DNA from 4 places in the Arthrobacter nitrophenolicus genome. Region 2 is predicted to be linked to each of the others. Evidence: riboswitches for the same ligand, from Rfam matches in the RefSeq annotation. Region 2 holds a riboswitch; each other region holds the start of a gene.
The links. A riboswitch is a leader RNA that binds a small molecule or an ion and turns the genes downstream of it on or off. The one in region 2 is predicted to bind thiamine pyrophosphate.
Positions count from the first base shown of each region.

Region 1: it holds a riboswitch for thiamine pyrophosphate, as region 2 does, so the genes downstream of both, thiD (bifunctional hydroxymethylpyrimidine kinase/phosphomethylpyrimidine kinase) here and ACJJV6_RS06630 (ECF transporter S component) in region 2, are expected to answer to the same signal.
Region 3: it holds a riboswitch for thiamine pyrophosphate, as region 2 does, so the genes downstream of both, thiO (glycine oxidase ThiO) here and ACJJV6_RS06630 (ECF transporter S component) in region 2, are expected to answer to the same signal.
Region 4: it holds a riboswitch for thiamine pyrophosphate, as region 2 does, so the genes downstream of both, thiC (phosphomethylpyrimidine synthase ThiC) here and ACJJV6_RS06630 (ECF transporter S component) in region 2, are expected to answer to the same signal.

Region 1 covers NZ_CP174504.1:4,063,904-4,071,738, forward strand. Annotated here, with positions in the region: gene ACJJV6_RS18795 (glutamate-5-semialdehyde dehydrogenase) at 1-768, opposite strand, end outside; gene proB (glutamate 5-kinase) at 795-1,946, opposite strand; gene obgE (GTPase ObgE) at 1,936-3,522, opposite strand; gene rpmA (50S ribosomal protein L27) at 3,638-3,901, opposite strand; gene rplU (50S ribosomal protein L21) at 3,963-4,271, opposite strand; gene thiD (bifunctional hydroxymethylpyrimidine kinase/phosphomethylpyrimidine kinase) at 4,534-6,000, opposite strand; TPP riboswitch at 6,092-6,189, opposite strand; gene ACJJV6_RS18825 (IS481 family transposase) at 6,447-7,451, shown strand; gene ACJJV6_RS18830 (Rne/Rng family ribonuclease) at 7,457-7,835, opposite strand, start outside.
Region 2 covers NZ_CP174504.1:1,400,504-1,408,338, forward strand. Annotated here, with positions in the region: gene ACJJV6_RS06610 (UDP-N-acetylglucosamine 1-carboxyvinyltransferase) at 1-982, opposite strand, end outside; gene ACJJV6_RS06615 (hypothetical protein) at 1,183-2,016, shown strand; gene ACJJV6_RS06620 (energy-coupling factor transporter transmembrane component T family protein) at 2,013-2,813, opposite strand; gene ACJJV6_RS06625 (ABC transporter ATP-binding protein) at 2,845-4,398, opposite strand; gene ACJJV6_RS06630 (ECF transporter S component) at 4,398-5,021, opposite strand; TPP riboswitch at 5,080-5,216, opposite strand; gene ACJJV6_RS06635 (heme-degrading domain-containing protein) at 5,297-5,848, shown strand; gene ACJJV6_RS06640 (hypothetical protein) at 5,845-6,051, shown strand; gene ACJJV6_RS06645 (DUF4383 domain-containing protein) at 6,163-6,621, shown strand; gene ACJJV6_RS06650 (iron-containing redox enzyme family protein) at 6,683-7,738, shown strand; gene ACJJV6_RS06655 (CDGSH iron-sulfur domain-containing protein) at 7,765-7,835, shown strand, end outside.
Region 3 covers NZ_CP174504.1:229,052-236,886, reverse strand. Annotated here, with positions in the region: gene ACJJV6_RS01050 (DEAD/DEAH box helicase) at 1-1,378, opposite strand, end outside; gene ACJJV6_RS01045 (RNB domain-containing ribonuclease) at 1,680-3,191, opposite strand; gene thiE (thiamine phosphate synthase) at 3,305-4,036, opposite strand; TPP riboswitch at 4,064-4,182, shown strand; gene thiO (glycine oxidase ThiO) at 4,175-5,494, shown strand; gene thiS (sulfur carrier protein ThiS) at 5,491-5,727, shown strand; gene ACJJV6_RS01025 (thiazole synthase) at 5,732-6,547, shown strand; gene ACJJV6_RS01020 (4a-hydroxytetrahydrobiopterin dehydratase) at 6,590-6,928, shown strand; gene ACJJV6_RS01015 (hypothetical protein) at 7,000-7,302, opposite strand; gene ACJJV6_RS01010 (DUF3107 domain-containing protein) at 7,334-7,558, opposite strand; gene ACJJV6_RS01005 (TetR/AcrR family transcriptional regulator) at 7,621-7,835, opposite strand, start outside.
Region 4 covers NZ_CP174504.1:4,153,883-4,161,717, reverse strand. Annotated here, with positions in the region: gene ACJJV6_RS19275 (glucose-6-phosphate dehydrogenase) at 1-1,261, opposite strand, end outside; gene ffh (signal recognition particle protein) at 1,346-2,929, shown strand; gene ACJJV6_RS19265 (alpha/beta hydrolase) at 3,046-3,780, shown strand; gene thiC (phosphomethylpyrimidine synthase ThiC) at 3,848-5,677, opposite strand; TPP riboswitch at 5,672-5,779, opposite strand; gene ACJJV6_RS19255 (amidohydrolase family protein) at 5,860-6,948, shown strand; gene ACJJV6_RS19250 (VOC family protein) at 7,038-7,835, shown strand, end outside.

The sequences.
Region 1 (7,835 bases), 1.6 Mb from region 2:
GTTGTTGACCACCGTCTGGATGAGGTCACGGCCGCCGCGGGGAATCAGGACGTCCACCTTGCCGCGGGCCCGCATGAGCACGTTGGCGCCGGCGCGTCCGTACTGGTCCACGGTCTGCACGGCGTCGGCGGGCAGGCCGACGGATTCGAGTGCCTCACGCAGCACCCGCACCAGGACCTCGTTGGTGGCCTCGGCAGCGCTGCCGCCGCGGAGGATCACGGCGTTGCCGCTCTTGAGGGCCAGGCCCGCGATGTCCACGGTGACGTTGGGGCGGGCTTCGTAAATGGCTGCCACCACGCCCATGGGGACGTTGACCTGGCGCAGGCGCAGGCCGTTGGGCAGGGTCTGGCCGCGGACCACGTTGCCGACGGGGTCGGGCAGGTTGGCCAGGTTTTCGAGCGCTGCCACCAGCCCGGCGATGCGGGCCTCGGTCAGCGTCAGGCGGTCAAGCATGGCAACGGAGGTGCCGTTGGCCTTGCCGGCGGCAACGTCCGTGGCGTTCGCGGCCAGGATCGCCCGGGTGTTTTCCTCCAGGGCGGCGCCCACTGCCCGCAGTGCCCGGTCCTTCCAGGCACGGTTGGCCATGGCCATCCGGCGGGCGGCGGTGCGTGAACGGTCGGCGATGGCGTGGACTGCAGCCTGGACCTCGGCCTCGGAGAGGGGAACCGAGGCGGATTCCGGCGCTGCTGCAGGCGTGCCCGGCTGCGCACCGGCAGCGGCAGCGTCTACGGAATTGTCAGCAGTGTTGGAAATCAGGGCCTCAGTCATGTTCCAAGTTTAGGCGAGCCGGGGACTCAGACCAGAACCAGGTCGTCAACATGAACAACTTCGCGGTCGTAGCCAGTGCCCAGTTCCTCCCCGAGGTCCCGGGTGGACCGTCCGAGCATGCGCGGCAGTTCCTCGGACGAGTAGTTCACCAGCCCGCGCGCCACCACGGTGCCGTCGACACCCGCGATCTCGACGGCGTCGCCGGCTTCAAAATCCCCGTGCACCGCCGAGATGCCCGCGGGCAGCAGGGAGGTGCGGTGGTGCCGCACGGCCCGCACCGCGCCGTCGTCCAGGACCAGGCGGCCCTGCACGGAGGCGACGTGTGCCAGCCAGAGGAGACGGACGGGTTTGCGTGAGCCGTTGACAGTGAACCAGGTGCCCACGTCTTCGCCGTTCAGGGCGGCGGCCGCGTTGGGCGTGGAGGTGACCAGGGCGTGGATGCCGGAGCCGGCGGCCATGGTGGCTGCCTCCACCTTGGTCATCATCCCGCCGGTGCCGACGCCGGCCTTGCCGGCTTTGCCGATGGTGACGCCTTCGAGGTCGTGGGGTCCTTCGACCAGGGGAATCCGCTTGGCCCCATGCGACGGCGGGCCGTCGTAAAGGGAGTCGACGTCGGACAGCAGCACCAGAGCGTCGGCCCGGACCAGGTGCGCCACCAGGGCGGCGAGCCGGTCGTTGTCGCCGAACCGGATCTCGTGCGTGGCGACGGTGTCATTCTCGTTGACGACAGGGACCACGCCCAGGTTCAGGAGCCGGTCAAGGGCCCGGAAGGCGTTGGTGTGCTGGCTCCGGCGCATCAGGTCTTCGGCGGTAAGCAGCACCTGGCTGACCGTCACGCCGTGCGCCCCGAAGGCCTGGGTGTAACGGGCCATCAGCAGCCCCTGCCCCACGCTGGCCGCGGCCTGCTGGGTTGCGAGGTCCCGCGGCCGCTTGGCAAGGCCCAGCGGGGCGAGCCCGGCGGCAATGGCGCCGGAGGACACCAGGATCAGTTCCGTGCCCGCGTTGCGCTTGGCGGCCAGGGCATCGGCGAGGGCGATGAGCGATTCCTCGGCGATGCCGCCCTTGATGCTGGTCAGCGACGACGAACCGACTTTGACCACCACGCGCCGGGCATTGGCGAGCACACTCCTGTCCACGGCCCGGGTTTCCGGTTCCGCGGCGGCCGTCCTAGAAGTCATCGGCGTCGAGTCCGCTTTCCTTGAGGGGCTTGGCCACGCGGCGGCTGCTCACGGACTCGGTCCAGATGCCGGCCTTGCGCTCAGCCTCCAGCTCGGCCCGGGCCGCAGCCTTGGCATCCTTGCGCTCCTGCTGCTCTTCGCGCTTCTGGCTGCGGGTGGGGCGGTCACCAATGTCCGCGAACCGGACGTCCGTTCCGCGCGGGGACGCCAGGAGCTCGGCACCCGCCATCATGGTGGGCTCCCAGTCGAAGACGACGCCGTCGTCCTCGCCGATCACCACGGTATCGCCGGGCTTGGCGCCCTGCTTGAACAGTTCCGTTTCGACGCCGAGCTTCGCCAGGCGGTCGGCGAGGTAGCCGATGGCTTCCTCGTTGGTGAAATCGGTCTGCTTGACCCAGCGCACGGGCTTCTCGCCCAGGACCCGGAACAGCGGCTCCAGGTTCTTTTCCTCGCGGCGGATCCGGAAGCCGGTTTCGTTGACGGCGCGCGGCCGCAGCACGGCCGGCTGCACCTTGGGCGGCGCGGCAGCCACCGCGTCGCGGGCCGCCTGGACGATCTCCGCCATGGCGAAGCCGAGCTGGCGCAGTCCTTCATGGCTGGTGGCGGACACCTCGAACACCCGGTACCCGCGGGACTCCAGCTCGGGGCGGACGAAGTCGGCCATGTCCTTGCCGTCCGGCAGGTCCACCTTGTTCAGCGCCACCAGGCGCGGACGGTGGTTCAACGGGACGACTTCGCCGTCCTGTCCGGCGTAGCTCATGTCCACGGCGTACTTTTCGAGCTCGGCCTCGATGATGGCGAGGTCGGAGAGCGGATCGCGGTCCGATTCCAGGGTGCCGCAGTCAAGGACATGGACCAGCGCGGCGCAGCGCTCCACGTGGCGCAGGAAGTGGTGGCCGAGGCCCTTGCCCTCGCTGGCCCCTTCGATCAGTCCGGGCACGTCGGCGATGGTGAAACGGACATCGCCTGCCTGCACCACGCCAAGGTTTGGAATGAGGGTGGTGAAGGGATAATCGGCAATCTTGGGCCGGGCGGCGGACATGGCGGCGATCAGGCTGGACTTGCCCGCAGACGGGAAGCCGACCAGTGCGATGTCCGCGATGGACTTCAGCTCCAGGACAATGTCCCGGGATTCGCCCTCGATGCCGAGGAGCGCGAAGCCCGGAGCCCGGCGCTTCTGGGAGGACAGGGCCGCGTTGCCCAGGCCGCCGATGCCGCCGGCCGCCGCCACAAATTCGGCACCTTCGCCCACGAGGTCCGCCAGGACGGTGCCGTCCTTGGACTTCACCACGGTGCCGTCGGGAACAGGCAGGACCAGGGTCTCGCCATTCTTGCCGCCGCGCCAGTCGCCCATGCCGGGACCGCCGTTGGTGGCGTGGCGGTGCGGTGCGTGGTGGTAGTCAAGGAGGGTGGTGGTCTGGTGGTCCACGCGCAGGATGACGTCCCCGCCGTTGCCGCCGTTACCGCCGTCGGGCCCGCCGAGGGGCTTGAACTTCTCGCGGTGGACGGAGACACACCCGTGGCCGCCGCTACCGCCGGATACGTGCAGTACTACCCGGTCTACAAAGCTGGCCACGTAAATCTCCTCAGTGCTGTTTTCGCGGCGCCAAAAGCGCCATCACGATTGTAATGCGGTTAAAAGAACAGTGGAGCGGGCCATCAGGCCCGCTCCACCGCTTTAATGCTGGTTGTTACTCTGCAGCTGCAGCAGCAACGATGTTGACGACGCGGCGACCGCGGCGGGTACCGAATTCAACGGCTCCCGGGGTCAGTGCGAACAGGGTGTCGTCGCCGCCACGTCCCACGCCGGCGCCCGGGTGGAAGTGGGTGCCACGCTGGCGGACGATGATCTCGCCGGCGGAAACTACCTGGCCGCCGAAGCGCTTGACGCCGAGGTACTGAGCGTTGGAGTCGCGGCCGTTGCGAGTGGAGCTCGCGCCCTTTTTATGTGCCATCTGAAATGCCTGCCTCTAAATTCTGGGGAATTTGCTGAAAAACCTGAACAGTAACCGGTGGTTACTTGATGCCGGTGATCTTGACCTTGGTCAGTTCCTGGCGGTGACCCTGGCGCTTCTTGTAACCGGTCTTGTTCTTGAACTTCTGGATGACAACCTTGGGACCGCGGAGGTCCTGGAGGATCTCAGCCGTAACAGTCACCTTGGCCAGGTCAGCAGCGGCGGAGGTGACCTTGTCACCGTCTACCAGGAGCAGCGCGGGCAGCTGTATGGTGCTGCCAGCCCCACCGGCGACGCGGTTCAGGGTAACGAAGTCTCCGACGGAAACCTTCTCTTGGCGGCCGCCTGCGCGGACAATCGCGTACACCACTTGGGAACTCACTTCTCTCGACGTTTCTAACTAAATTTGCGTGCGGAACCGGCTCTAACAGGCTGGCTTCTCGCTGTGCCTCAACGCCGTGGGGTCATAACCCAAGTGTTGGCGTAAGCACCGAAGAACTAGACTACGCTAATTTCGTCTTCGGCCGCAAATGAGGCTGGCTCCGGCGCGCCGGCTGTGATAGCAACCACAGGCCGGCCGGGCGGCGGGACCGCGCACCAACAATGGTACCGGCGGGACGGGGCCCGGAGGCTCAGGCGTGCAGCCGCGGCGCGTCGAAAAAGTCCACTTCCAGGCGGCAGGACTGTTTAAAGGCCGTGACCATGGCCGCCCGTTCGCCGTCCGAGCCGGCCCGTCCGGTCGCGTCCACGATGGCGATAGCCTTGCGGGTCGCTGCGGCAAAGTCCTCGTCAGCGTAGGTCCGGAGCCACTCCGCGTAGGGGTGGCCGGCCGGTTCCCCCGCGGCGAGGAACTGTGCGTGGAGGGTCTTGCCCACCTCCGCATACAGCCAGAAGCACGGCAGGACAGCCGCGGCAAGCACCGCGTAGCTGCCCGACGCCGAGGCCGCGGTGAGGTGGTCGACGTAGGACTTTGTCACGGGGCCGAGTTCGGCCCGGACGGGACGCGTGCTCAGCCAGGACCGGTGCAGCTCGGACTCAACCTCCAGGCACTGCTGCGCGGATCCGGCCCAGAACAGCTGCTCCGCGTCCGTGGGGGCCAGGGCGCTTGCCCGTGCCAGCACGCGGGAGTAGCCGTTCAGGTAAATGGCGTCCTGGGCCAGGTAGTAGGCAAATTCCCGTTCCGGCAGGCTGCCCGAGACCAGGCCGCGGATGAAGTCCAGGCGGTAGATGGCATCCAGGTCCGCTTCGGCTTCCGCCCGGAGCAGGGCCTCAAACGCCCCCGGCTGCGGAACGGGCCGCAGGTGGTGGAAGTGGTGCACCGGCCCGTTCCCGGTCCCTACCTCAAGCCGGGCAGAGTCCCCCAGCGCTCCTGCCAGCCAGGGCTTCACTTCCCGCAGCGCCGCTTCCCAGTCCCCCAGCCGCGCCTGCACCGTGGCCATTGCAGAGGACAGCGAGCAGCCCGTTCCGTGGCTGTTCCTGGTGGCCACCCGCTCCCCCGGCACCTCGATGACTTCGGTCCGCAGCAGGCCGGCGGTGTTGACCAGGGCGTCCGGGCACTGCGCACCTGACAGGTGGCCGCCCTTCACCAGCACGGTTGCTCCGGTGGCGTCGGCCAGCTTCCGGCCTTGTTCCAGGGCCCCGGCCCAGGAATCCTGGGGCTCTTCGCCCACGAGCATCGCAAGTTCGGCCAGGTTCGGCGTGATGAGGTGGGCCAGCGGCAGCAGGTCGCGAAGCGCCGCCTCGGCGGATTCCTGGAGCAGCCGGTCGCCGCTGGTGGCCACCATCACCGGATCGAGGACCACGACGGCGGGACGCACCTTCTCCAGCCAGGTCCGGACTGTGGCGATCACCCCGGCGTCGCCCAGCATGCCGATTTTGACGGCGTCGATGGTGATGTCGTCGCTGATGGCGTCCAGCTGGCTGGCGAGGAATGACGCGGGCGGCAGGTGGACTGCCGCCACGCCGCGGGTGTTCTGCGCTGTGAGCGCGGTGATGGCGGCCATGCCGTAGCCGCCGTGAGCTGCAATGCTTTTCAGGTCCGCCTGGATGCCGGCGCCACCCGACGGGTCCGAACCGGCAATGGACAGGACGCGCGGCACGTCCCGGCCTGCCGCCGGCCGGGCGGACGCGGCCTGGACGGTTGCATCCGGGACAGCGCCTGGCTGGGAAGTTTCCGCGGGTATTAAGAGCGTCGAAGACAAAAGACATCCCTTCGCCGGTACTAGCCGGACAGGTTCAACGGGTCTGGATCTCAGCCGGCCCTTCGCGCGGCACCCCGTGTCGGTTTCCCAGCCTAGCCGCTGACATGGGAGCCCGGGAAAAGTGACAGCCCCCGCATGCAGGAAGTCCCCGCTTCATGGACCGTTCCCCCCGGGATGCGGAGGGGAATCGTCCATGAAACGGGGACTTCCCGGTGGCTGGCCCTGCCCGGGCTAGATGTATTGTCCCGGCAGGTTGGTGACACGGGGATTGATTTGAAGCAATAAGAGGACCTCCGGGTGTTGTGTGGTGCTTGTCGAGAGCGAACACAAACCAGGAGGTCCTCGTGTCCCACCGTAACGCGTTTTTGGCTCATTCGGGGCGTCGGCAGCTGGCCCGTTGCATCGTGGTTGATGGGTGGCCGTTGCGCCGGGCTGCTGAGCGGTTCAACGTTTCCGTTCCGACGGCCGCGCGCTGGTCCCGCCGCTACCGGGAGTTGGGAGAGGCTGGGCTGCAGGACCGGCGGAGCCGGCCGTTGACCTGCCCGCACCGGACCCGGGTGCGCACCGAGAGGCGTGTGCTCGGACTGCGGGTGAACCGGCGGTGGGGCCCTGCCCGGATCGCCTATCACCTGCACCTGAACGTCTCCACGGTTCACCGCATCCTGGCCCGCTATCTCTGCCCTCCGCTGCGGTTCACCGACCCGGCAACAGGGATCAGAGTCCGTGGCCGGGACCGCGCCCGCAGGTACGAATACGCGTGGCCGGGCGAGATGATCCACGTGGACGTCAAGAAACTCGGCCGGATCCCGAACGGTGGCGGCCACCGCATCCATGGGCGGGTGCAGGGCGAAGCGAATGCCCGGGCCCGGAACCTCGCTGAAGGCCGGACCAGGGGCCGGGGCCAGGTCCGCGGCTACACATTCTTGCACCACGCGGTGGACGACCATTCCCGGTTCGTTTATTCCGAGATCCTGCCGGACGAGACCAAGGAGACGGCCTCGGCATTCATGCGCAACGCCATCGCCGCGTTCGCCGCCCAGGGCGTCAGGATCCAGCGGGTCCTGACCGACAACGGCTCCTGCTACCGCTCCCGTGCCTTCGCCGCTGTCCTGGCCGAGGCCGGGATCAGGCACAAACGCACCAGACCATACCGGCCACAGACCAACGGGAAGGTTGAGCGGTTCAACCGCATCCTGCAGGAGGAATGGGCCTACGCCAGGGCCTACGGCTCAGAAGCCGAACGGCAAGCCTGCTACCCGGACTTCATCCAGTACTACAATCGCCGCAGGCCCCACACCGCACTCAAAGGCGCCTCACCAGTCAGCCGTGTCACCAACCAACCGGGTTAGTACAGCTAGAGCTCCGAGGCAGGAACGCCGACGCCCAGGATGATGGGCGCTTCGGCGGGCTTGGGCGCGCCTTCCTTGCCTTCCGGTGAGGACGCCGCGGGTTCCGGGGCCTTTGCAGCATGGGTATGTCCGGCACTGGCCGCCGGAACGTTCTCGTGCTGCTGCACGGTGGTTTCGTTGGCGGCACCCTGGGCGCGGCTGGCGCTGCGGTTGCGCCGCGGCCGGCGCTGGCGGGACTGTTCCAACGTGTGGTCCGACCAGTCCTTCCCAGCTTCCGCGGGGGCAACCGGCTGCTCCACCTGCGCCGGAACGGCCTCGGGCCGCTTGGCTTCCGGCTCTTCCGCCGGTGTTTCGGCGGCAGGTGCCGGTTCGCCCAGGTGGGCG
Region 2 (7,835 bases):
GGACCGTGACCTCGGAATTTGTGACGATCCCGGCGGTGATGAGGCTCATGGCCTCAATCGGGTCCTCCGACGGGTAGTACTCAATGTCCGCGTTGATGACTGGCCGGCCCGTAATGCTGAGGGTGGTGGTACCCACGCCGTCGATAACCACACCCAGCATCTGCAGGTAGAAGCAAAGGTCCTGGACCATGTAGTTGGGGCTGGCATTGCGGATGACAGTGGTGCCCTCACGGTGGGCGGCGGCCATGATGGCATTTTCGGTGACGGTATCGCCGCGCTCGGTGAGGACGAAGGAACGGTCCTGCGTGTCAGCCGGCGGTGCCTGGATGGTGTAGAAGCCCGCCGTGGCCTCCACCGAAAGACCGAACTGGCGCAGGGCCTGCATGTGCGGCTCAACAGTGCGGGTGCCCAGATCGCACCCTCCGGCATAGGGAAGCCGGTACTCCTCCGTCTCGTCCAGCAACGGTCCCAGCAGCATGATCACGCTGCGGGTGCGGCGGGCGGCATCCACATCCATCGCGTCAAGGTCCAGGACGGCCGGCCGGCGGAGCCTCAGGTCAGTGTCATTCAGCCAGGTGCACTCCACGCCAATGCTGGTCAGGACCTCAACGATCCGGTTGACTTCCTCAATCCTGGCCAGGCGGCGGAGCACGGTAGTGCCGCGGTTGATCAGGCTGGCACAGAGCAGGGCGACGCCGGCGTTCTTGCTGCTGTTCACGTCGACGGCGCCGGACAGGGTCCGTCCGCCCTCCACGCGCAGGTGCGTCATCTGCGGCTTGCCAACGTTGACGATGCTCCGGTCGAAGATGCTTTCCAGGCGCTGGATCATTTTCAGGCTCAGGTTTTGCTTTCCCTGCTCCATCCGGGCCACCGCGCTCTGGCTGGTTCCCAGTTCGGCGGCCAACTGGCCCTGGGTCCAGCCCTTCTCATTCCGGGCGTCCCTCAGCATGGCGGCAACGTGCTCAGCGGTTTCCTGCGTCATGGCAAAAATATATCATAAATGAGTTATTCCCCCTCATTACAGGCACGTAACGGCCCTCACAAGCGCTTTAGTACCCGATATATGCGATAGAGATCTTGATGGATCAGCCTTCATTCTTGAGCATCCGATGCTTGTTCCGCCGCCGCCACGGCGGGAGACTTGGAGGGAACATTCCTTCTCTGGCAATAACGAAAGGCGCAATGTTCCGGCCCCATGCCCGTCCGTTCCCGCTCAGGCTTGCCTGGCTGCTGGCGGCAGCCGTGCTGCTGGCTGTAGCGGGTCCTGTTTCTGCGGCGCCCTCGCCGGGCGAGGGCGGCCAGGCGCTGCTCGGCAATGATGTGTCCTGGCCGCAATGCGACAGGGAGCTGCCGAAGGGGCAGGCGTTCGGCATCGTCGGCGTCAACAACGGCCTCGCGAACAACACCAACCCCTGCCTGGCGGAACAGCTTGAGTGGGCAGCCTCCTCCCCCGGTTTGCCCGGCCAGCCGGCTGTGTCGCTGTACGTCAATACCGCGAACCCGGGCAGCTCCGGGTCCTGGTGGCCGGACAGCGACGAATACCCCATCGGCCGGCAGGTCCACAACCCCTACGGCCCCTGCAGGGAGGGCAACTACGGCAAGGCCTGCGCCTACATGTACGGCTGGGCCAAGGCCTACGACGACGCCTACATCCGCGGCATCAGCAACCCCGCCGACTATGTGTGGTGGCTGGATGTGGAGACCGAAAACAGCTGGTCCGGCGACAAGGACGCCAACCGCGCGGTCCTGGAGGGCATGACGGACTTCTTCCACAGCATCAATGTCAAGGGAGTAGGCATCTACTCCACGTCCCTGCAGTGGGGCCGGATCGTGGGCAGCGTCAGCAGCACCAGTAACCTGTACCCGTTGCCGAGCTGGCTGGCTGGCGCCCGCAACGCGTACCGGGCCGCCGGGGCATGCCTCAAGGAACCGCTAACGGGCGGCGGCAAGGTGGTCCTCACCCAGTTCGTGGCGCGGGGCTTCGACTACAACCACTCGTGCACCCAGGAACCCTAGCCTCCCAGCCACACCATGTTCCAGGTGCCGGCAGACACGGCGGCCACCACGGCGAGTCCTGCCATGAGCAGCCCGCCCGCCAGCACCCACGCATCCAGCACGCTGTACGTTGAGGCGCGGGCCCAGGTGCGGGTCCCGCCGCCGAATCCGCGCGCCTCCATGGTGACTGCCAGCCTCGACGCCCGCCGGATGGCCTGCACCAGGAGGCCGAAGCTTTGCCCCAGCGTGGCTTTCACCCGTTGCAGGACGCTGCCCCGTGACCCCACGCCCCGTGCGCGCCGCGCCATGCCAATGGTCTGCCACTCCTCAGCCAGCATGCCCACCAGGCGCATGGCGGCCAGCGTGCCGAGCACGAACCGGTGCGGCAGGCGCGCCTTCTGGGCCAGCGCGTCTGCCAGGTCCGTCGGATCGGTGCAGCTCATCAGCAGCACCGCCGGCAGCGCGATGGCCAGGCCGCGGAGCATGAACCCGAGTCCCGTCTCCAGGGACCCTTCGCTCATGGTCCAGATGCCGACGTCGATCAGCGTCCGTCCGCTGTCCGGCGCCAGGATAGAGGTGCTCCAGCCGCCCACGGCGGCGGCAAGGATCAGCGGCCAGCCGCGCTGCCAGAGCAGCGTGGGCGTGAGCCCTGCAAGCGGGAACAGCAGGACTTCGAAGGCCAGCGCCACCGTGGCGGACACCCAGTCGATGGAGAGTGCCAGGACCACAGTGATCAGGATGACGGCGGCCAGCTTGCTGAGCGGGTTGGCGCGGGTCAGCAGGGCGTTGTTGCCGCGCAGGTGCAGTTCCTGCCTCACAGGTCAGCCTTTCTCACAGCGCCACCTTTTCTCACAGGGCCACCTTCTCCGCCGCCGCCAGCTTCAGTTCGGTTCCGCCCAGGGCGGCGGTGAACTCGGCATCGTGGGTCACTGATACCACGGCCGTTCCGGAGTCCAGGAGCTCCGAGAGGAAGGACGCCAGTTCGGCCCAGGTGTTGGCGTCCTGGCCGAACGTGGGCTCGTCCAGGACCAGGACCTGCGGGCTGGCCGCCAGGACGGTGGCCACCGAGAGCCGCCGCTTTTCCCCGCCGGAAAGGGTGTAGGGATTGGCGTCCACCAGCGGCGTGAGCCTCAGCCGTTCCAGCAGCTCGTCAACGCGGTCCTCGCCATGTCCCAGGTGGCGCGGGCCAAACAGCAGTTCATCGCGCACCCTGCCGGTGACGAACTGGTGCTCCGGTTCCTGGAACACCGTACCGATCCGCTCGATCAGCTGCTCGGCCTTCCAGCGGAAGGGGTCGATTCCGGCGTCCCGGCTGAGGTTTGTTGTTGCGGAGATTTTGCCCGTGACCGGCTCCAGCAGGCCCGCGAGGGTCAGGGCAAAGGTGGACTTTCCGGCGCCGTTGGGCCCGGTGATGGCAAGCGCCTGCCCGGCCCGCACCTGCGCGGTGATGTCTTCCTGCACCGGAACCGGCGGGATTTTCCGGAACCCGCTGCGGCGCGGGCGTTCCCGGGACACAGCCGTTTTTTCCGCTGCCAGCAGCAGGTCTCCGGCGCCCGGCCGGGCGTCGCCCGCGCGGGGACGGGTGGCCGGAACGTAGCCGGGCACCCATACGCCGGCGGCCGCCAGCATGGTGCGGGCCTCGTCCAGGACCCGGTCCGGCGGACCGTCGAGGAGGACAGCGGGGTCGGCGGCAGAGCCCGGCCGCAGGACTACGATCCGGTCCACCAGGTCCTTCCATACCGACACCCGGTGCTCCACCACCACCAGCGTGGCCCCGGTTTTGTCCAGGCAGCGTGCCACGGCGTCCCGGACCTCCAGCACACCTGCCGGGTCAAGGTTGGCCGTGGGTTCGTCCAGCAGGATCAGCCCGGGCCGCATCGCCAGGATGCCTGCCAGCGCAAGCCGCTGTTTCTGCCCGCCGGACAGCGCCGACGTCGGATGGTCCAGCGGCAGGTGGGACAGCCCGACGTCGGCAAGCGCCTCGTGCACGCGAGTCCAGATGGCGTCGCGGGGCACGGCGAGGTTCTCGGCGCCGAAGGCGACGTCGTCCCCGACCCTGGAGAGGACCACCTGGGTTTCGGGGTCCTGCTGCATCAGGCCGGCACGGCCGCGCTGGCCGCGGGGGGACCCGCCGTCGACCAGGAGCGAACCGGACTCGTCGGAATCGCCGGCCTCGCCGTCGTCGTTCACGTCGCCCAGGACCCCCGCGAGGGCATGCAGGAGCGTGGACTTGCCTGCGCCCGAGGGTCCGAGCAGCAGGACGCGCTCCCCCGGCAGAATGTCCAGGTCAAGGGCGTGGACGGCGGGCTTGGCGCGCCCGGCGTGCCGCCAGCCCCAGCCACGCGCCGTGACTGCGGCCGGCCGCACCGCCCCGGCCGCGCCGTGGTGGTTGGGTGCCTGCATCAGGAGAAGACGGGCTCCGTTGCCGCCTTGCGGGAAGCGAAGGAGCTCAGGACGCCGGTCCTGGCCAGGCCGCGGGTGGCGATCCAGGACAGGGCACCGGCGATGATCGCGCCGGAGATGGCGGTAAAGATGATGTAGGCCAGCTTGTCGCCGCCGGCGTACGCGATGTTCCATCCCCACGGGGCGAAGGAGTCGTTCAGGCCGCAGAACAGGCCTGCGGCAGCACCTGCCAGCAGCGCCACCGGCAGGTTGAACTTCTTGTAGACAAAGATCGCGAAGATGATTTCGGCGCCAAGGCCCTGGACGAAGCCGGAGAACAGCACGGACGCGCCGTACTGCGAGCCCATAAGGAGCTCACCGGTGGCTGCGACCGTCTCGCAGAACAGGGCTGCGCCGGGCTTGCGGATGATCAGCATGCCCAGCACGGCCGGGATCATCCAGCCGCCGGCGATCAGGCCGGTCAGGGGCGGGTAGACGGCGTTCATGGGGCCGGACACCGCGGCCGCGCCCTGGGACCAGGCCCAGAAGATGACGCCGCCGGCGATGGCGATCAGGGCCGCCACCACGATGTCCACGACGCGCCAGGACTTGCTGGTGGTCTTCTTGATTGCTGCAGTGCTCATGGAATCCTCCTGGGAAACAGGAGGGGAAAGCACGGCAGTCGGCACTTCGCCGCTGCCGGACTTCGAGAACTCGACTCCCTTGCGCCGGTACTAACCGGATCAGGTTCGAGGGTCTGCGGCTGTCCGCACTCTCAGCGCCCACCTGCGGTTCCCGGCCTTGCCAGGTCCGACGGCGGCGCTCCCCTGTCGTTATGTGTTGCTTGCTTGGATGATGCGTTGGATTGCCCTGTTGGGCGTGGTCCAGTTTACACCTGGACAGGGGTAGATTGTGGGCCATGACCGCCAATGAGCCGCATGTGACCGAGTTCGACCCGGACTCCGAGGACGCCCAGCCGGAGGGATCCCTGCAGGCCCTCATCGGCCGCATCGAGGGTGAAATCCACGAACTCCAGTTCCCGGGCTTCTCGATGGATGACGCGCTCAACCTTGGCCTCCTCCTGGTGGAGCTGGGCAAGGAGCGCAGCCTGCCCATCGCGATCGACATCACCAAGGGTGAACAGGTGCTGTTCCATGTGGCACTGCCGGGCGCCACGCCGGACAACGAGCACTGGATCCGGGCGAAGCAACGGACCGCTGCGCGGTACGAGGTGCCCTCCCTGCTGGTAGGGCTTCGCGGGCGCCTGCGCGGAGGCCGGATCGAGGACGAAGGCTGGTTCGACCAGAGCCGCTATGCGGCCCACGGCGGCTCTATCCCCGTTTACGTAACGGGGGTGGGGGCAGTTGCCACCGTCACCGTATCCGGACTGCCGCAGGTGCAGGACCATGACCTGGTGGTGGAGGCCATGCGTGAGGTGTTGCGGTCCGCCGGGGCTGACGGGGCACCATGACCGGCAATCCCGCTGACAACCCCGTCCGGGCGGCGGTGGACAGGGCGGAGGACGAGATGATCTTTATCGGCCCGGACCATCCCTACTATCCCCTGCTGGCCGAGCTGGTGTCCGCCGTCGGCAAGGCATGGCAGCAGGGGTACGACCAGGCCCGCAGCGGCGGGCACCACCCGAACCCCTACACCTGGACCGGACCGGCCTGACGGGAACATCCTGACCGGCCTTAGCTCCGGGCGCGGAAACCAAGCTTGCTTAGCTTTTATTAGTAATCATGCTTACTATGTTGTTTCCACCGCGTACGAGGAGTCCAGGACATGGCAGTCAGCACCCGTCCACCCGGCGTCCGGACCGCACTGCAGTGGTCCGCGCTGGGCGTTGCCGGCGTCTTCCTGTTCGCCGGCACCCTTGGGTTCGTTCCGGGCATTACCAGCAACTATGGCTCCCTTGGCTTCGCCGGACCCGGCTCGGGGGCCCTGCTGCTGGGCATATTCCAGGTGTCCGTCCTCCACAACCTTGTCCACCTCCTGTTCGGCGCCGCCGGACTGTTCATGGCACGCACCCACCGGCAGGCCCGGAACTTCCTCACGTACGGCGGCGTCATCTACCTGGTCCTGTGGCTGTACGGCCTGCTCATCGGGGACGAGACCCCCGCCAACTTCATCCCCGAAAACTATGCGGACAACTGGCTCCACCTCATTCTGGGGCTGGCCATGATCGTCATTGCCGTCCTCCTCTCGCCACGGACCACCCCGGCGGGCAGCCGGAAATCCTGACCTGACCCACCTGCCGCCAGCGCAGACGGCACCGCCACAACCCGAAACCAAGGAGCATCCCATGCGAATCCCGGAACCCCGAGGCCCCATCAGCGGCATGCTGCTCGACGTCCTGGCGGGTGCGCCGGCGGGCCCGGCCGAAGCCCTGGCCGGGCTGCGGGAGCTCACCTTGAACCGGCTGGCGGAAACTGCGGACATCATCGGCGACGACGATGCCCAGCTGGCCCTCTTCTGCCTGTACGAACTGCACTACTCCGGCCTCGACGGCGTCACGGACGAGTGGGAATGGGATGCCGGGCTGATCCAGGTCCGTCAGGCCCTGGAAAAGCCGTTTGAGGCGGCCCTTCGCGCGGCAGCCGGCGACGCCGCCGGAGAGCTGGACCTTCCGGCTGCCGCCGACCTCACCAGCGACGCAGTGGCAGATGTGCTGTTCGGCCTTGCCGGCAGGGACACCGGCCCCAGCGTCTCCCGCTATGTGGCCAGGAAGGCCAGCCTTGACCAGCTCAAGGAGTTCCTGATCCATAAGTCCGTGTACCAGCTGAAGGAGGCGGATCCGCACACGTGGGCGATCCCCCGCCTCAGCGGCCGGGCCAAGGCGGCGCTGGTGGAAATCCAGGCGGACGAGTACGGCGGCGGACGTCCGGACCGGATGCACAGCGCCCTGTTCGCCCGGACCATGCGGGGGCTGGGGATGGATGACTCCTACGGCGCGTACGTCGATACCGTTCCGGCGGTTTCCCTGGCGGCCGTCAACCTGATGTCCCTGTGCGGGCTGAACCGGCGCCTCCGCGGCGCCATCATCGGGCACCTGGCCATTTATGAGATGACGTCTTCGCAGCCCAACCGGTTCTACGGCAACGGCTTCCGCCGCCACGGCTTCGATGCCGGCGTCACCCACTACTTCGACGAACATGTGGAAGCCGATGCGGTCCACGAGCAGATCGCGGGCCGCGACCTTGCCGGCGGGCTGGTGGAAGCCGAGCCGGAACTGCTGGATGACGTCCTGTTCGGGGCAACGGCGGTCATGGCCATTGACATCAGGCTTTCCGCCCACCTTCTTGAGTCCTGGGAAAACGGCCGCTCCTCGCTCAGGGCGGCAATGCCCGTGGCAGCATGACCGCCCCTGCAGGCGGAGGAGCCGCCATGGACCAGGACCAGCCCGAGAGTTCCATCGTGGTGTGCCCGGACGGGCCACTCATCGTGCGGGGGGACTT
Region 3 (7,835 bases), 1.2 Mb from region 2:
CGGTTTCGCCCAGGTCTTCGAGGATCTCGGCGTCCACACCGGCCAGGGTGCGCTTGTCCCGCGGGAGGCGGCCCTTGGTGCCCTCGGGAATGTCCAGGTCCGTGAAGAGGTGGGGCGAGGAGGAGTAGGTTTCCACCGGCTCGGGAACGTTGAGGCCCAGGGCCTTGTTGATCAGGGCCCAGCGGGGAACGTCGTCCCAGTCCACGAAGGTGACGGCCGTCCCCTTGTTGCCGGCGCGGCCGGTGCGGCCCACCCGGTGCAGGTAGATCTTTTCGTCTTCGACGCACTGGTAGTTGATGACGTGCGTGACGTCCTCCACGTCGATGCCGCGGGCCGCGACGTCGGTGGCCACCAGGACGTCCACCTTGTTGTTGCGGAAGGCGCGCAGGGCCTGCTCCCGGGCACCCTGGCCCAGGTCGCCGTGGATGGCGGCGGCGGCGAACCCGCGGTCCACCAGTTCCTCTGCCACCTTCGCGGCGGTGCGCTTGGTCTTGGTGAAGATGATGGTGCGGCCGCGGCCCCTGGCCTGCAGGATGCGGGCCACCACCTCGGTCTTGTCCATGCTGTGCGCACGGTAGATGAGCTGCCGGATGTCGCGCTTGGTCAGGCCCTCGTCGTCCGGGTCTGCGGCGCGGATGTGGGTGGGCTGGGTCATGTAGCGCCGTGCCATGGCGATGACCGGGCCGGGCATGGTGGCGGAGAACAGCAGCGTCTGCCGGACAGCGGGGGTGGCCGCGATCAGGGTCTCGACGTCGGGCAGGAACCCGAGGTCCAGCATTTCGTCGGCCTCGTCCAGGACCACGATCTTGACGTTCTTGAGGCTCAGGTGCTTCTGCTTGTACAGGTCGATGAGGCGCCCGGGGGTGCCCACCACAACCTCCACGCCCTGCTTCAGCGCTTCCACCTGCGGCTCGTAGGCGCGGCCGCCGTAGATGGTGGCGATGCGGGCGTTGCGTTTGCGGGATGCGGTCTGCAGGTCATTGGCCACCTGCACTGCCAGTTCGCGGGTGGGGACGATCACCAGGGCCTGCGGTGCGCCCGGTACGGCGAGCTTCGCGTAGCCTGGGTCGTCCTGGCCGATGACGCGCTGCAGGGCGGGAATGCCGAAGCCGAGGGTCTTGCCGGTGCCGGTCTTGGCCTGTCCGATGATGTCGTGGCCGGACAATGCCACCGGCAGGGTCATGGCCTGGATGGGGAAGGGGTGCGTGATGCCGGCGTCGGCCAGCGATTCCACGATGTCCTCGCGGACGTTGTAGTCGGCGAAGGACTTTTCCGCGATTTCGTGCGGCTTCTCGTCCGAGATGATGGTCTCTTCCGGCTCAATGGTCTCGGTGCCGGTCTCGTCCGTCAGAAGCTGGTGGGTATGCAATTCACTCACAGGGAGTTTCCTTATTCATTTGGGCATTGGCGCTGCCTGCTCAACGGGCCGGCCGGCAGGCCGGTCCGGAGCACGCTCGGGCGCACAAGCAATTCCAGTGGAAGCCGATCGCGGGCTATCTAAATGCTGGCACTGGTGACCAGCGGGCAAATCTCAAGATCGCGTAGGGGCGGGCTTGTTGGTTTCAAATCAAGGAAATCAACGACCGGGCATCCATTTCTACTTCTCCAGTCTAGCCGTACAAGGCCGCAATACCGGCTTTTGCACCCCCGGAGGCGGGTATGCGGGCCCGCAGCGGACCTCAGCCGACCAGTTCGAAGTGGACCTCACGGGTTGCGATGTTGGACGAAAGCAGGCGGACGCGGACCTTGGTGCCGGACTCCAGGTCGCCTGCGCAGCGGGCCGTGACGGCAGGTTCAGCCACCTGGATGATGCCGGAACCGCCATTGCCGTTGCCGTTCTTGCCGTTTCCGTTCCTGCCGATTCCGTTCCTGCCGTTGTTGCCATTGCCGTTGTCTTTTTGCGGCTTCGACCCGGAGATCACGATGGCATCAAACTCCTGGCCAATGTGGTTGACCAGCAGCGCGGCCTCCACGGTGTCCAGCGCCATCCGCTCCATCCGGGACGCCAGCTGGTCCGATCCCGCCATGATCTCGGGAAGCGACGGAAGGGCCTCACGCGCCCAGCCGGGAACGTTGCCGCCATTGCTGAGGGCCTCGCAGATCACCAGCACGAAGCGGTCCACCAGCCGCCGCAGGGGAGCGGTGGTGTGCGCGTAGGCCGCACCGATGGCGGCCTGGATGGCGGCCTCCGGGACGCTGCCGTCAAAAGCTGTATAGGAGGCGCCGCGGAACAGCATCCCCGCCGAGTGCATGATGGCGAGCTGCCGCGGTTCGGTCGGGTCCAGGCTGCGCAAGTACTCGCCATAGCTGACCTCGCCGTCCCACGGCTTTCCCAGCGCCTCGGTCTGGAGTTTGAAGTGGTTCAGGGAGCGTTCGTCCGGCGCGGGCATGGTCCGGAGGATGCCCACTTGCCCGTCCAGCATGATCTGCGCAGCGGCCATGCCCGTCATCAGCGAGATCTGCGCGTTCCAGTCCTCCACGGGCAGCTGCGGCGCGGCAGCGATGCGGTAGCCACCGTCGGGGAGCTGGACGATCTCCTGCTCCGGCATGTTCAGGCTGGCGCCGTCACGGGCACGTTCCAGCTCCACGCGCTTGAGCCCAACCTCTTTCAGCAGCTGCAGGACTGGGGATGCGCCGCCTGCGTCCAGTTGGGCCTGCGCGCCTCTGTAGCTCAGCTTGGCGCGGCTGCGCATCCGTGCCCGCCTGACGGAGGCCGAGGTGACATCGGCGTTGCCGTCCAGGCGGAAGTCCCAGACGAAGGCCGGGCACTCCTGGCCGGGCAGCAGGCTCCCTGCCCCTTCGCTGATGACCTCCGGATGCAGCGGAATCCGGCCGTCGGGGGCATAGAAGGTCTGCCCGCGGCGGCGCGTTTCCTGGTCCAGCGGTCCGCCCGGCTTCACGAACGCCGGAACGTCGGCGATGGCGTACAGCACGTGGTAGCCGCCGCCGTCGGCCTCTATGAACAACGCCTGGTCCAAATCCGTAGACGATGCCGGATCGATGGTGACGAAATCGACGCCGGTCAGGTCATGGGACGGAAGCTCCAGCGCAGCCACGGCCGCCTCGGCGTCACGGACCGCATGCTCGGGGTACGGCCCGGGAAGCTCGAGCTCGCTCCGCAGCGCGCCCAGGGCCTCTTCCAGCGCATTGTTGTGCTCGTGGACGTTGGGAGCCAGCCGATGGTGTGACACGAAAATCAGCCTAGCCCGAAGACCGCCGATTATGCAGGCCATCGGCGGGATGGACGGCAGGGCCGTGTTGCCCCGCGGACAGTTCAGGACCCGCCAGTTCAGGACCCGCCAGTTCAGGAGCCGGCAGCATCCAGAGCGGCCAGGAGTGAGGCCGCCGCTGCGGCGGGGTCCGCCGCTTCGGTGATGGCCCGCACCACCACAATCCTCCGGGCTCCCGCTGCCACCACCTCGCTGACGTTGGAGTGGTCGATGCCGCCGATGGCGAACCACGGCACCTCGTTAGCGGCTTTGGCGGTGGCTGCCGCAGCGTATTTCACCAGGTCGGGTCCCACGGCGGCCCGACCCGGTTTGGTGGGGGTGGCCCAGACCGGCCCCACGCAGAAGTAGTCCAGCCCGGCAGGTCCGGCCGTGGCAACGAGGGCCGCATCCACCTGGTCCGGAGTGTGGCTGGAGAGTCCAATGGCGGCGTTGCCGTTCAGCAAGGTGCGGGCCGCGGGCAGGGGGAGGTCCTTTTGGCCGATGTGGAACACCGGAGCGCCGGACAACACGGCGATGTCGGCGCGGTCGTTCACTGCCCACAGCCTGCCATGGCGCTGCGCGGCTTCCTTCAGGACGGCCAGCAGTTCCAGTTCCTCGGCAGCCTCGATGGCCTTGTCGCGGAGCTGGATGATATCCACTCCGCCGGCGAACGCGGCATCCACGAACTCCGCGAAGTCGCCGCGGTCACGGCGGGCGTCAGTACAGAGGTAGAGGCGGGCAGTCTTGAGCCCGGCGGTTCCCCCGGCGGTGGTGAAGGCATCGGTTGCGGAGGCGCCGGCAGCGGCAGGGGAGTGGGACACATTCATGGCTGCAAGCCTAGTTCCTCTACACTTGCCTCGTACTGCGGGAGCCTGCGGCAGCTGTCATAAAGCGCCGGGCTGAGAGGGCGTCAGAGCCGACCGCTTGACCTGATCCGGGTAATGCCGGCGTAGGGAAGGAGACACATGGGCACCCCCAACACGGCACCCCCGCAACCCACCAACGGCACCGCCAGGGCCGACGTCGCGGTCATTGGCGGCGGAGTTGTGGGCCACGTGATCGCCTGGGAGGCACTGCGCTCGGGCCGCAGCGTCGCGCTGATCGATGACGCACCCGGCAGCGGCGCCAGCTGGGCCGCCGCAGGGATGCTGGCGCCGGTGAGCGAGCTGCACTACCAGGAAGAGGACCTCCTCGACCTGATGCTCGCATCCTCGGCCCGGTGGCCCGGTTTTATCGCCGACCTGGCCGCTGCGTCCGGCGAAAGGACCGGATACCTGACGACGCCGACCCTCGCCGTGGGTGCCGACGCCGCCGACCGCCGGGCCTTGATGGATTTGCGCGCGGTCCAGCAGGCCAACGGCCTGGCTGTTGAGCCTTTGACCGTCCGCGAGGCGCGGCGGCGGGAACCGTTGCTGAGCCCCGCCATCGCCTGCGCACTTGACACCCCCGCCGACCACCAGGTGGATCCCAGGCGCCTGGTGTCCTGCCTTCGCAACGCCCTGGCGGGGGAAACTGCCCGCAGCGGCCGCGCAGCTGCGGGTGCAGTGGATGGGTATGCCGTGCCGGACAGGGCCGTTGGACTGCTGTGGGCTGATGGCACTGTTGCGGGAGTCCGGCTTGCCGGCGGCGGTACAGTCCTGGCCGGAGAAACCGTGGTGGCCAACGGACTGGATGCCGCTGCGCTGGCGGACCTGCCTGAGGGCCTGCACCTGCCGCTGCGGCCGGTGCACGGGGACATCCTCCGGCTCGCCGTACCGCAGCACCTCCAGCCGCTGGTCACGGCCACCGTACGCGGACTGGTCCGCGGTGTACCCGTGTACATCGTCCCCCGGGAGGACGGGACGGTGGTGATCGGAGCCACCCAGCGTGAGGATGCCCCCGCCAGGGGCGTTGCAGCCCCACAAGCTGCCCGGTCCGCTGCCGGAACGGTATCCGCCGGCGGTGTCCACCAGCTCCTCCGGGACGCGCAGGTCCTGGTCCCCGCCGTCGCCGAGCTGGAATTGCTGGAGTGTACGGCGCGGGCCCGGCCGGCGACCCCGGACAACGCCCCGCTCCTGGGCAGGGTGCCCGCCGCTCCAGGCTCCATCCCGGGCGGGCACATCGCGGGCCTGGTCATCGCCACCGGATTCTTCCGGCACGGCGTCCTCCTGTCACCCGCAGCCGGTGCCATCTGCCGGGACCTGATGGACGGCACAACGGACCCCCGCTGGGAGCCGTTCAACCCTGGCCGCTTCTCCGGCCGCGAATCCTCCGCTGCAAGCGTCAACATCAAGGAGACAGCATGAACATCACCCTGAACGGAAACCACCATACGGTGGCTGAGGGGGCGTCCATCACCACGCTCGTCAGCCAGGTCACCGGCCGCACCGTGGGGGCTGACGGCCAGGCCAACGACGGGAACAGGCTGGGCGTCGCCGTGGCGCACAACGCACAGGTGGTTCCCCGGAGCCAATGGTTCTCAACGGCGCTCGCCGACGGTGACGACGTCGAGCTTGTCACGGCAGTGCAGGGAGGCTGACACCATGACGGAATCCACCACCCTGACCTCCACGGCTGCACCCGGCCTGGATGATGTCCTGGTCATCGACGGCGTCCCCCTGGCGTCCCGGCTCATCATGGGAACCGGCGGCGCCCCGAGCCTGGACGGGCTTGGCGCGGCGCTCCTCGCCTCCGGCACGTCCCTGACCACCGTGGCGATGCGGCGCTACTCCACTGCGGAAACGGGCTCGCTGTTTCAGCTCCTGGTGGACCACGGCATCCGGGTCCTGCCGAACACCGCCGGATGCTTCACCGCCCGGGACGCCGTCCTCACCGCCGAACTCGCCCGCGAAGCGCTGGAAACGGACTGGGTGAAGCTCGAAGTCATTGCCGACGAACACACGCTCCTTCCCGACGCCGTCGAGCTGGTGGAGGCCACCGAACAGCTGGTCAACCGCGGCTTCAAGGTGTTTGCGTACACCAACGACGACCCCGTCCTGGCGCTGCGGCTGGAGAACCTCGGCGCCACCGCCGTGATGCCGCTGGGGGCTCCCATCGGCACGGGGCTGGGAATCCTGAACCCGCACAACATTGAGCTCATCGTCTCCCGCGCCTCGGTCCCGGTGGTCCTGGATGCCGGGATCGGTACGGCCTCCGACGCTGCCCTTGCCATGGAGCTCGGCTGCGATGCCGTGCTGCTGGCCACGGCGGTGACCCGCGCACAGAACCCGGCCCTGATGGGGGAGGCATTCAAACACGCCGTCATCGCCGGTAGGCTGGCGAAAGCGGCGGGCCGCATTCCCCGCCGCGAACACGCGCTGGCATCGTCGGCAATGGAAGGCCGGGCCGAGTTCCTCTAGCCCGGCACACGCCGGTTGATGCCCCTGGACCAAGGAGTAGCAGTGGCCGGCAAAGATGCCCTTCCCCGGGAACAGATCGACCAGGCCCTGGCAGGGCTGCCCGGCTGGCGGTACCACGACGGCGGCCTGGTCACCGTCTTCAAGACGCCGACGGCGGCTGCCGCACTCGAGCTGATTGCCGCCGTCGGACGCCTTGCTGAGGAACAGAACCACCACCCGGACCTGGACTGGCGCTACAACCGCGTCTTCATCCGCTACTCGTCGCACGACGCAGGCGGGCAGGTGACAGAACGGGACCTCGCCGCCGCGGCAGGAGCGAGCGAGGCTGCGGCCGCCGTCGGGGCGAATGCGGAACCCTCGCGCTACCCGTCCGGAAACTAGTCATCCGTTAAGCGAAGGTGGCCGCCGCCCCGGAGGGCGGCGGCCACGCGCGTTTGCGGGTTGTTCCTCTGCTAGCGGCGAAGGATGGCAGTGAGGCGCTGCGTGTCCTGGCGGGCCCGGCTGCGGCCCAGGTAAAGGACGGCGGCCACGGCGGCCGCAGTTCCCAGCACGATGGGCAGTACCCACGGAAGCCACGTCAGGCCCGGGCGGTACCCAAAGCCTGCCGCCATCAGGATGATCCAGGTCAGGGCCCCGGCAACGACGGCAACGCCGGCGGGCAGGGCGGCGCCGTACTTGGCATGCCGCCTGTCATTCGCCCAGACGATGAAGCCTGCGGCAACCGCTGCGAGCACAACGATGGTCAGGGAAAGCATGGATCTCCTAGGAACGTTCGCGGTGCCGGGGCTAGAACTGGCCGAACCCTACGCGGCGGACCTCTTCGGCGCCGATTTCCACATAGCCGAGGGCATTTCCGGGAACAATGATCAGGCGTCCCTTGTCGTCGGTCAGCCGCAGCTCGCTGCCGGCATTGATGGCTTCGCCCACAACCTTGGCCACCGTCTCGGCGTCCTGGGTCGATTCCAGCACAATTTCACGGCCAACGTTCTGAACGCCGATCTTAATTTCCACAGGGGCCTCCCAGCCAGTCAAAGTACTCGTGTTTCTCCACGAGGTGTTGTCTTATTTGTAGTCTAGGACTCTTTGGGGAAGCGAGAGATTCCGCGCCAAGCTAAACGGTAGATGAGGTCGCTGGCCACATCGAGGTCCAGGTTGCCGTCCGTTTCGAGCCAGTACCGCGCGCTGACCTGGGCCATTCCGGCCAGTCCCCGGCCCAGGAGCTCGGCTTCGAGATGGGGGAGCTTGGTGTCCTCGGCAATGACGCGTGCGATGGCATCCGCGAAGGTCC
Region 4 (7,835 bases), 1.5 Mb from region 2:
CCGAGAGCAGCGGATCGCCCGCCAGCACCCCTTCGAGGACTTCCCCATAGGGAAGCAGGTCCGACGCACTGAGTTCGGTTTCGAGAGTCGCGCGGCTGAGGCTGAAAATATCGCCCGGACCGTTCACGTCCACGTCGAACTGCAGGGTGTCGGGACCGAAACCGATCCGCAGCTGGTTGGGGGAGTCAACACCCGTGAAGCCCGCGGGAAGGTGCGGCACCGGCCGGAACGTGACAATTGCCTCCTTGCGTTTGGCGCCGAGGGCCTTGCCCGAACGGAGGATGAAGGGGACGCCCTTCCACCGCCAGTTGTCGATTCCGACCTCGATCTCGGCGAGGGTCTCGGTTCCGCGCTTCGGGTCCACGCCGTCTTCCCTGGCATAGTCGGGGACATTCTTCCCCGCTGCCGTCCCGGCTGTGTAGCGTGCCCGCCGGGTGCAGGCGGCCAACGGGGTGTTGACGCTGCTGGCGCGCAGTACGGCGGAGATGGCGTCCCGCAGGTCGCGCTCGCGGATGGTGGCGGGAGGTTCGATGGCCAGCAGCGCCATGATCTGCAGGAGGTGGCTCTGGATCATGTCCCGGAGGGCGCCGGCGCCGTCGTAATAGCGGGCGCGTCCTTCCAGGGCGAGGTCCTCGTCGAAGATGATTTCCACCTTTTCGACGTGGTGCCGGTTCCAGACCGGCTCCAGGAAGTTGTTCGCGAAGCGCAGCCCCAGGATGTTTAGCACGGTGGCCTTGCCGAGGAAATGGTCCACCCGGTGGACGTGGTCCTCGGGGACGAGCCGCACCAGCGTCCGGTTGAGGGAGCGCGCTGATTCCTCGCTTGAACCGAACGGCTTCTCCATCACCAGCCGGGTCCCGGGCGGGACATCCTCCGGCCGCAGTGCTTCGCAGGCAAGCTGGCTGATCTTCGGGGGGAGCGCGAAGTACACTGCCACCGGTCCCTCAAGGCTGTTCAGCAGCGACGCCAGGGACCCTGCGCCGGTGACATCCAGCTGGTGGTAGACGGTCTCCTTCTCCAGCGCCTTCAGCGCATCCCTGCCGTCCGCGCCGGCAGCCTCGGCGGCTGCCGTGAATGAGGACTGCACGCGTTCCCGCCACTGCTCCGGGGTCCAGGGGTCCGACCCCGCCCCGACGAGCCGGAGCCCGCCCGCGCGTCCCCGTGCCACCAGGCGCGCCAGGCCGGGAAGGAGCAGCCGGCCGGTCAGATCCCCAGAAGCGCCGAGGATGAGCAGGGTTTTTACAGTTGTTTGGCTCGTCATTTTGCCAGCATGCCATCTGGCGGGCCCGACTTGGTACCCTAGATAGTCGAGTCCCGATCATCTCCTGAAAGAAGTGCGCGGCGCGTGTTCAATTCTCTGTCTGACCGGTTGACAGCAACCTTCAAAAATCTCCGCGGCAAGGGCCGCCTCACTGAGGCCGACGTCGATGCCACAGTCCGTGAGATCCGCCGTGCCCTCCTGGACGCGGACGTTGCCGTTCCCGTGGTGCGTGAATTCACCGGCAGGGTCCGCGAACGCGCATTCGGCGCCGAGGTGTCGGCAGCGCTGAACCCGAGCCAGCAGATCGTCAAGATCGTCAACGAGGAACTTGTCGAAATCCTCGGCGGCGAAACCCGGCGCATCCGCCTCGCCAAGAGCGGCCCCACCGTCATCATGCTGGCGGGCCTCCAGGGTGCCGGTAAGACCACACTCGCGGGCAAGCTCTCCAAGTGGCTCAAGGCCCAGGGGCACAGCCCCATGCTGGTGGCCTGCGACCTCCAGCGCCCCAACGCCGTCACCCAGCTCCAGGTGGTGGGCGAGCGGGCCAAGGTGCCCGTCTTCGCTCCGCACCCGGGCGCCACCTCCACTGAGCTCGACCAGCCCGCGGGCGATCCCGTGGCCGTGGCCCGCGCCGGCGTCGAGGAAGCCCGCCAGAAGCTGCACGACGTCGTCATCGTGGACACCGCCGGCCGGCTGGGCGTCGACGCCGACATGATGGAGCAGGCGCGCCAGATCCGCCGGGCCATCGTGCCGAACGAAGTGCTGTTCGTCATCGACTCCATGATCGGCCAGGACGCCGTGAACACGGCACTGGCCTTCGATGAGGGCGTGAACTTCACCGGCATCGTCCTGTCCAAGCTCGACGGCGACGCCCGCGGCGGTGCCGCGCTTTCCGTCGCGTCGGTCACCGGCAAGCCGGTCATGTTCGCCTCCACGGGTGAAGGTCTGGACGACTTCGAGCTGTTCCACCCGGACCGGATGGCCTCGCGCATCCTGGACATGGGCGATGTCCTCACGCTCATCGAGCAGGCCGAGAAGTCCTGGGACAAGGAAGAAGCCGCCCGGATGGCGAAGAAATTCGCTGACCAGGAGGACTTCACCCTGGAGGACTTCCTCGCCCAGATGCAGCAGATCCGCAACATGGGATCGATGAAGAAAATGCTCATGATGATGCCGGGTGCCCAGAACATCCGCCAGCAGCTGGAGCAGTTCGACGAGCGCGAGATCGACCGCGTGGAAGCGATCGTCCGCTCCATGACGCCGCATGAGCGCCTGGCTCCCAAGATCATCAACGGCTCGCGCCGCGCCCGCATCGCCCGCGGTTCCGGTGTCCACGTCTCCGAGGTCAACGGCCTGCTGGAGCGCTTTGCCCAGGCCCAGAAGATGATGAAGAAAATGGCGCAGGGCGGCATGCCGGGAATGCCGGGCATGCCGGGCCTTCCCGGTGCCGGCGGCGGGGCGCGGAAGAACGCCAAGAACGCACCTAAGAAGAAGGCAAAGTCCGGCAACCCGGCCAAGGCAGCCCAGGAGCGGAAGGACGCCGAGGCCCGCCGGGCCAACGCCGCCAAGGCGCTCCCGACCGGTGCAGCCTTCGGCCAGCAGTCCGGCGACTTCGACCCGTCCCAGCTGAACCTGCCCAAGGGCTTTGACAAGTTCCTCGGCAAGTAGCAGCCTCCACCGGCTGGCCGGCAGGGGATGCTTCCGCGGCACGCCCGCCGGGCATCGGCTGTTGGCCGCCCCGGGCGGCTCCCGGGGAAGTCGGTGCCGTGGAATAGGGTTGGGACATGTTCAAGCAGAGGGTAGTGTTCGTGCACGGCGCCGGAAGTTACGGTGCCGCAGCATGGCCGCGCCAGCACGGCATGGCGCTGTCCTACGATGCCCTGTTCCTGCGCCGCCACGGCTTCGATCCCGTCGCCGAACCTGTGGAATCCTCGTTCGCCGCGGATACCGCCATCGTGTTGAGGTCGCTGGCAGATGACGGGCGCGGCGCCGCCGGCGGCCACATCGTTGCTCACGCCCAAGGCGCCATCGCCGCCATGATGGCTGCCGTGGAACGGCCGGATCTCGTCTATTCCCTGACCCTCGTGGAACCGGCATGCCTGTCGCTGACGGCGGAACTGCCGGCCACGGCGGCGCACATCAGCCTCATGAAGCCGTTGTTCGAGGTGCGGCACCAGCTCAGCGACGAAGACTTCCAGCGCGAATTCGTGCGGCGGGTCTATGCCACAGACCTGCAGGAACCGGCCACCGCGGAGGAGAAGCGGTCCGCCCGGCGCCTGCGGCTGCAGGCGCCCTCCTGGGAGGCGCCGCTGCACATCGTTCCCGGGGTCCCTACCCTGGTCCTGACCGGTGGATGGGAACCGCTGTACGAGGAAATTGCCGGCTACCTCCGCGAAACCGGAGCCGTGCACCGCACTGCTGCCGGCGGGCACCGGCCGCATGATTCCCCCGACGGGGACCGGGCCGTCCGCTCCTTTATCAGCGACGTCGGCAGGGCCCGGTCCGCCCGCGCCTCCTGACGGAGCGCCCGGGCTTCCCCTCCGTCCGGCCGGCCCCCAATTGCCAGCCGGACGAAGGGGAAGGTTTCTACGGGGAGACCGCCTCGGGCAGCCGCGGCTCCGGCAGGTAGACCTTGCCGCCCGACGCCAGGAATTCCTGGCTCTTCTCCCGCATGCCGGTTGCCCGGTCCGCCAGGGCTGCCTGCGCCTCCGCGGACCCGTATTCGTCCCGGATGTCCTGGCTGATCCGCATGGAGCAGAACTTGGGCCCGCACATGGAGCAGAAGTGTGCCGTTTTGGCCGGCTCCGCGGGAAGCGTCTCGTCATGGAAGGCCTCGGCGGTCACCGGATCCAGTGACAGGGCGAACTGGTCGCGCCACCGGAATTCGAAGCGCGCCTTGGACAGGGCGTCATCGCGTTCGTGCGCGCCGGGGTGGCCCTTCGCCAGGTCCGCAGCGTGCGCTGCAATCTTGTAGGTGATGACCCCCGTCTTGACGTCGTCCTTGTTGGGCAGGCCCAGGTGTTCCTTCGGTGTCACGTAGCAGAGCATCGCGGTGCCGTAACGGGCGATTTCCGTGGCGCCGATGGCTGAGGTGATGTGGTCGTAGCCGGGTGCCACGTCGGTAACCAGGGGACCGAGGGTGTAGAAGGGCGCACCCTTGCACAGCTCCTGCTGGCGCTCCACGTTTTCACGGACCAGGTGGAAGGGGATGTGCCCGGGACCTTCCACCATCACCTGGACGTCGTACTCCCAGGCGCGCAGGGTGAGCTCGGCCAGCGTGTCCAGTTCGGCAAACTGGGCGGCGTCGTTCGCGTCGGCCGTGGCACCCGGCCGCAGACCGTCGCCAAGCGAAAACGCGACGTCGTACCTGGCGAAGATCTCACACAGCTCATCGAAGTGTGTGTACAGGAAATTCTCCTGGTGGTGCGCCAGGCACCAGCCGGCCATGATGGAGCCGCCGCGCGACACGATGCCCGTGACCCGGTTTGCAGTCAGCGGCACGTAGCGCAGGAGGACGCCGGCGTGCACCGTCATGTAGTCCACGCCCTGTTCGCACTGCTCAATGACGGTGTCGCGGAAGATCTCCCAGGTCAGCTTGTTGGCTTCGCCGTTGACCTTCTCCAGCGCCTGGTAGATGGGCACGGTACCGATCGGTACGGGGGAGTTGCGGATGATCCATTCGCGCGTGGTGTGGATGTCATCACCGGTGGAGAGGTCCATCACGGTGTCCGCGCCCCACTGCGTGGCCCACTGCAGCTTGTCCACCTCTTCCGCGATGGAACTGGTGACCGCGGAGTTGCCGATGTTGGCGTTGATCTTCACCAGGAACGCCTTGCCGATGATCATCGGCTCCGACTCAGGGTGGTTGATGTTGCTGGGAATGATGGCGCGGCCCGCCGCCAGTTCACTGCGGACCAGCTCCACGTCGCAGTTTTCGCGCAGTGCCACGAAGCGCATTTCGGGGGTGATGATGCCCTGCCGGGCGTAGTGCATCTGGGTTACCGTCCGGCCCCCGACGGCGCGGCGGGGCACCGGCTGCGCGCCCTTCCACTCGGCTGACGCGGCGCCGCGGCGGACGGCCGAGCGGCCGTCGTCGAGCAGGTTCCTGCCCCTGCCGCTGTACGCCTCGGTATCTCCCCGCCCGGCGATCCATGCTGCCCGGAAGGGCGGCAGCCCCCTCACCGGATCACTGCCTGGCCCGGCAGTCCGGTAGGTGCGGAAAGGCGGGTTCGCGTCTCCGTTGGGGGACGGTTCCAGGGAGATTTCCGTTACGGGAACCCGGATGCCCGATCCATCGTCGATGAAGGCCAGCGCATGCGACGCCAGGGACCGGGTGGCAGTTGCTGGTTTCCCCTCCGGCAGCACGTTCCCGGACTGGTTTTGGGCAGGGCTCAGCTGTTCATTTGGTGTACTCAAGGAATACTCACTTCCTTCGCCGGCATTACCCGGACAGGTTCGACGGTCGCAGGCTGCCTCAGCCCGATCTCAGCCCCTGCAGGGGCACCCGTGTGGTCAGGAACGAAGCTACCACAGCCGGTCCGCCGATCCTTGTCACAACTGCCGGTGTTAGCCTGACTGGCGACGAAAAAGGGGATCCGATGCCGGAAATCATAGAATTCAGCGGCCCTGTGCTGACCGGGCCGGCCAGCGAACACCGCGGCCTGTGGTCCGTGGACGGGGCGCTGACATTTGTCCGCCCGCAGCAGGCTCCGGGCCGGGTGCTGGACGGCTGGGTGCTGCCCGGCCTGGTGGATGCGCACTGCCACATCGGGCTGGGGCCGGAGGGTCCGGTGGACTCCGCTGCCGCGGCGGACCAGGCCCGTGCGGACCTGGCTGCCGGCACGCTGCTGGTGCGTGACGCCGGCTCGCCGGCTGACACCCGGTGGATGCAGGGCGGCCGGGACTTCCCGGTGCTGATCCGGGCCGGGCGCCATGTGGCCCGCACACGCCGCTACCTCCGCGGCTTCGCTGACGAGGTGGAACCGGAGCACCTCGTGGAGGCCGTGCGCAAACAGGCCCGCGACGGCGACGGCTGGGTCAAGCTCGTCGGGGACTGGATCGACCGCGGGGCCGGGGACCTGGCACCCTCGTTTCCTGCCGCCGTCGTCCGGGATGCTGTCCGGGCCGCCCATGACGAAGGCGCCCGGGTGACTGCCCATTGCTTCGCCGAAGACACCCTCGACCAGATGCTGGATGCGGGCATCGACTGCATCGAGCACGCCACCGGCCTCCTGCCCCGGCATCTTCCCCGGTTTGCGGAACAGGGCGTGCCGATCGTCCCCACCCTGGTCAACATCGCCACGTTCCCCGATATCGCTGCGCAGGCACGGCACAAATTCCCGCGCTACGCGGCGCACATGATGGCCCTGTGGGAGCGGCGCCTGGAGCGCGTGGGTGAGGCCTACGACGCCGGCGTGAGGATTTTCGCAGGGACGGACGCCGGCAGCGTCATCAGGCACGGGCGGATCGCCGACGAGATCCTTGCCCTGCACCAGGCAGGCCTGCCCATGGCGGCTGCGCTGGACGCCGCCTGCTGGTCGGCACGGGAGTGGCTCGGAGCGGACGGCGTGGCTGAGGGGGCGCGTGCCGACGTGGTTGTCTGCCGAAAGGATCCGCGTACCCGCCCGGAGGCCGTCCGGGACCTTTCCCACGTGGTGCTGGGAGGCCGCATCATCTCAGGGCCATAAGAAGGCTCTTGGAATAAATTGAAGCTTCAAGTAATTTTAACTGTGACAGGCCGTGTCCTCCGTGCGGCCGCCAGTACAGGGAGCATTCAATGACCGCAGAAGCCACCAGCCAGGACCTTCTTCCTGCCGACCTCACCATGGGCACCGTGATGCTCAAGGTCGGTGACATGAAGGTCATGACCGACTACTACCAGCGCGCCCTCGGCCTCGACGTTGTTGCCGAGCAGGACGGCGGCCTCTACCTCGGCCGCCTCCGGAAGCCGCTTGTCCACCTGGCGCCCGCGCCGGGGCTGAACCTTCCGGGCAGGGGGGAGGCGGGCCTCTTCCACACTGCGCTGCTGTTCGAGGACCAGGCCTCCCTCGCCGCAACCGTCGCCACCGCCGCACGCTTCAACCCGCACTCGTTCACCGGCAGCGCGGACCACCTTGTCAGCGAGGCCTTCTATTTCACCGACCCCGAAGGCAACGGCATCGAGCTGTACTGGGACCGGCCGCGCAGCAACTGGTCCTGGAACGGGACGGACGTGGTGATGGACAGCCTGGCGCTGCCGCCGCAGCGCTACCTTGAGCAGCACCTCACGGAGGAATCCCTGGAAGGACAGCACACCACCGCGGCCGGCGTCGGCCACGTCCACCTCCAGGTGGGCGACGTGCAGTCCGCCCGCGACTTCTACGTTGGCATCCTCGGCTTCGAGAAGACCGCGGGGTGGCACGGGCAGGCCCTCTTCGTCTCAGCGGGCCGGTACCACCACCACATGGCCATGAACGTCTGGAACAGCCGCGGCGCCGGCCCCCGGAAGGACACGCTGGGCCTTGGCGAGGTCCTCATCGAAGTGCCCGCGGGTGACGACGTCGGCGCGCTGGCTGACCGCCTGAAGGTCTCCGGA